DNA from 2 places in the Rhizobium sp. Leaf321 genome. Region 2 is predicted to be linked to the other one. Evidence: predicted binding sites of a transcription regulator. Region 2 holds the regulator's gene; the other holds the start of a gene.
What was found. The regulator LexA, encoded in region 2, represses DNA repair genes until DNA is damaged. The targets are predictions, from matches to a motif close to TGTTCNNNNTGTGTTCNG.
Positions count from the first base shown of each region.

Region 1: the regulator LexA is predicted to act here: its motif matches at 1,281-1,298, upstream of def (peptide deformylase).

Region 1 is NZ_LMOF01000006.1:313,428-315,630, forward strand. It holds gene fmt (methionyl-tRNA formyltransferase) at 1-643, opposite strand, end outside; gene def (peptide deformylase) at 703-1,218, opposite strand; gene ASF70_RS07970 (DNA recombination protein RmuC) at 1,436-2,203, shown strand, end outside.
Region 2 is NZ_LMOF01000007.1:185,869-188,071, forward strand. It holds gene ASF70_RS13695 (ComEC/Rec2 family competence protein) at 1-801, shown strand, start outside; gene lexA (transcriptional repressor LexA) at 782-1,501, opposite strand; gene ASF70_RS13705 (VOC family protein) at 1,694-2,203, shown strand, end outside.

The DNA.
Region 1 (2,203 bases), on a different contig from region 2:
CGATGCGGGTTTCACCCTTGTCGATCTTCGACGCGTAGAGCACGCCGTCCTCGGACTGCGGTGTCAGCGGCAGGTCACCGGCTTCGAGCTTCTCCATCGCCTCGACCATGGCGCGGGCGCCCGTCAGCATCAGGCGGTCGTGCAGCTCGCCCGCGGTCATGGCCTCGCCGATCTCGACCTCTCGGGTGAGCGCAACCGGGCCGGTATCTAGGCCCTTTTCCATCTGCATCACCATCATTCCGGTCTTTGCATCGCCAGCCATGATGGCGCGCTGGATCGGGGCAGCACCGCGCCAGCGCGGCAGCAGCGAAGCATGGCCGTTGTAGCAGCCAAGCCGGGTGCCGGTGAGGATCGCCTCGGGCAGAAGCAGGCCGTAAGCAACGACCACGGCGACATCCGCCTTGAAGGACCTGAAGGTCTCGCGGTCTTCCTCGCTTTTGAAATTGAGCGGTGTCAGCACCGGAATGCCGAGCAGTTCCGCCGCCTGATGCACTGGCGACTTGACGAGATCGAGCCCGCGGCGCCCGCCGGGACGCGGCGGCTGGCTATAGACCGCGACGATCTCGTGACCGGCCTGCTTCAAGTTCTGCAGTGTCGGCACGGAAAATTCCGGTGTGCCCATGAAGATGATGCGAAGAGACATGGACCTTTTCGCGCCCGCAAGGAACGCGCCTTCAAACCGAGAGTGCCTGCAAGCGATCGCTAGACCGCCTTCGCCTTGGCAGCCTTGGTGAACCTCTTGACCACCATTTCGCGCTTCAGCCGCGATATATGGTCGATGAACAGCACGCCGTCCAGATGGTCGATCTCGTGCTGAAGGCAGGTGGCGAGCAGGCCATCGGCCTCGATCACGTGTTCCTTGCCGTCGCGACCGATATGCTTGACCGTCACGGAGGCCGGGCGCTCCACCTCGGCATAGTATTCCGGGATGGAAAGGCAGCCTTCCTCATACACCGATCGCTCGTCCGATGAGCGGATAATCTCCGGATTGATCACGACGATCGGGTTCTTCTCGTCCTCCTCGCGCGACACGTCGACCACCAGAATGCGGCGGGCAACGCCGATCTGGATCCCGGCAAGGCCGATGCCCGGAGCGTCGTACATGGTTTCCAGCATGTCGTCCGCGAGCTTCAAAAGAGCATCGTCCACCCGTTCGAAAGGCTTGGACACCTGACGCAGGAGCGGATCGGGGAGAATGATAAGCGGCTTGATCGTCATGGCGATCCCATAACCTATCTTTTTCGCCGATGGAACAGCCCCGGATCGCCGTTTTCGATCAATGTTCCCGTTTTGATCTTTCCAATCCGCGGTTTTCTGCTAGCTTGCCGCCATGAATGACCTGTTCCCCGAGATTTCCCGTTTTCTGGAGAGCCAGCACCCGATGGTGCTGATGGCCGCTTCCTGCGTCTTCGGCATGCTTCTCATGCTGTTTCTCATGCGCCTTTCCGGAGGCAGCGGCCGTCAGGCGGAAGACGCCGAGGCCCGCATGGGGGAACTGATGCGGATGCAGGGTGAGATGCAGGGCAGGCTTTCGGCGATGGGCGAAACGCTCGCGGCACGCCAGGTCGAGCTCAGCCAGGTCGTCGGCCAGCGGCTCGATGGCATGACCCACCGGATCGGCGCAACCATTACCGAACAGACCAGATCGACCCATGACAACCTGCGCCAGTTGCAGGAGCGCCTGGCCGTCATCGACGCGGCCCAGAACAATATCCAGAGCCTTGCCAAGGATGTCGTGGGGCTGCAGGCGATCCTCTCCAACAAGCAGACGCGCGGCGCCTTCGGTCAGGGCCGGATGGAAGCGATCGTTTCCGACGGCCTGCCGATGGGTGCCTTCGAATTCCAGAAGACCCTGTCGAACGGGTCGAGACCGGATTGCGTGATCCGCATGCCGAACGGATTGCCACCGCTGGTCATCGACGCGAAATTTCCGCTGGAGGCCTGGAATGCCTTTCGCGAATCGGCCGCACCCGAAGCGCGCCGGGCCGCATCCCAGCAATTTCGCCGCGACATGGAAGTCCACATCCGCGATGTCTCGGAAAAATACCTGATCGCCGGCGAAACGCAGGACACCGCTTTTCTCTTCGTGCCGTCCGAATCGATCTTTGCCGAGATCCACGAGCATTTCGAGGGCGTGATCCAGAAGGCGCAGCGCGCCCGCATCGTCATCGTCTCTCCGTCGCTGCTGATGCTGTCGATCCAG
Region 2 (2,203 bases):
GGCTTTCTGCTTCTGACGCTGCTGCGCACGCCGCTGAGGTTGACAGGCGCGCTGTTCATGGCGGTGGCTTTGCTCTTTGCGGTCCGCTCAGGCTCGGCGCCGAGGCCTGATATCGTCATATCCGAAGACGGCGCATCGGTCGGCGTGATCCAGGATGACAAGATCACCCTCAATCGAACCCGACCGCCGGGATTTATCTACGATCAATGGCGGCGAGCGCTGGTGCTTGAGACCGGAGAACAACCGCTCGCCTTGCCGGTTCTTGCCTCTTCGGAACCAGCGCGAGGTGCCAGCCTTGCGAAAAGCGATGACAGACCACCTGGACCACATTCGCGACCGGATTTGACGCGCCGGGAAATCGAATATGTCAGGGGTTTTCTTCAAGCATTGAAGCCCGGACGATTCGCCTGTCTGCCGAAAATCCTGTGCGCGGCGCAGACTGCTCAGGACATCCGGATCGTCACTGTCGAAGACAACCGATACACCGGTCTTGCCTGCGATGTCGGTCGGATCATCGTCTCGCCCGGCGCACGCTTCGATACTTGCCGCTCCGGCGCCTTGCTTCTCAGCGGGCGGACGTTGCGCCGGACTGGCGCACTGGAAATCACCATTATTCCGAACGCGACAGCGCCAGACATCAAGATTACGGCGGCGATGCGAGACAGCGCACAGACCTCAAGCCGTCCGTGGACCGTCCACCGGTTCTATGACTGGCGAACGCGACAATTCGACTTTGGCATCCCGGAGGCTGTTGCTGCGCATCTCCGGGATGACAGCGTTCTCAATGGTAGCGGCGAATAAGGCCGACAAGCTTGCCCTGGACCTTCACCCGGTCGGGCGGGAAGATGCGGGTCTCGTAAGCCGGGTTTGCCGCTTCCAGTGCGATCGAGGCACCCTTGCGGCGGAACCGCTTCAGGGTCGCTTCTTCCTCATCGACCAGGGCAACGATGATATCGCCTGGACTTGCGGTGCTGGTATTCTTGATGATGACGGTATCGCCATCGAGGATGCCGGCATCGATCATCGAATCGCCCTTCACTTCGAGCGCGTAATGATCGCCGGAACCCAGCATCTCGATCGGAACGGCGATGTCATGGGTGTTGTTCTGGATCGCGGAGATCGGCACGCCGGCAGCGATTCGACCCATGACCGGAATGTTTGTCGAGAACGGATTGTCCGCCATGACCGGCGCCGGCTTCTGAGCGACGACCGGTTGCGTTTTGCCGAGGCTTCCCTCGATGACACTGGGAGAAAATCCCCGTCGCGGATGAAGGTTCGCCACATAGGCGTCAGGCAGCTTGATCACTTCGAGCGCGCGTGCTCTGTTCGGCAGACGGCGAATAAAGCCACGCTCCTCGAGCGCGGTGATAAGCCTATGGATGCCGGACTTCGATGCAAGGTCGAGAGCGTCCTTCATTTCGTCAAACGACGGCGGCACGCCTGATTCTTTCATCCGCTCGTGGATGAACAGAAGTAACTCCTGTTGCTTGCGTGTCAGCATGGACGGGACCCTCAGAATTGGAAACAAATGCAGAACGGACGCTATATGTTCTATCTGTGTTCCGCAAGCCCCAAATTTCTGCTGAAGAATAGTCTCATTTCAGCGTTCGATCACGTATTCAGTTCGTGCGCAGCACTTGCCGAGTTTCCCGCGATAGCCAATGTTCTGCGGAATAAGACTTTGGGGGTGTAAGTGGGTAACAAGTCAGTCGATCATTTGGTTCTGCCCGTTGCAGATCTGGCGTCAGCGCGGGGGAGGTTGACCGCTCTCGGCTTTACTGTGGCACCTGAAGGTGTTCACCCTTTCGGCACAGCCAATGCCTGCATATTCTTCGCGGATGGCTCGTATCTCGAGCCGCTGGCCATTGTGAACCGTCGGCTAGCCTCGCTTGCGGCAAAACGAGGCAACGTGTTCACTGATCGCGACATCCGCTTCCGCGGCCAGCGGAAAAGGGAAGGTCTATCGGCGGTGGTCGTCGGGACGCAGGATTCAGCGGCCGATCATATCCGTTTTGTGGACGGGCACATGTCTGCGGGCGAGATGCTTCAATTCTCCCGCCCGATGCAGTTGCCCGATGGTGGGGAGAGCGAAGTCTCATTCCGTCTGGCGTTCGCGGCAGTCCCCGAGGTCGATGACATCTTGCTGTTTTCCTGCCAGCGAATCGCCGCATTACCGGCAGATCGCGGTGGTCTTGATGAGCAC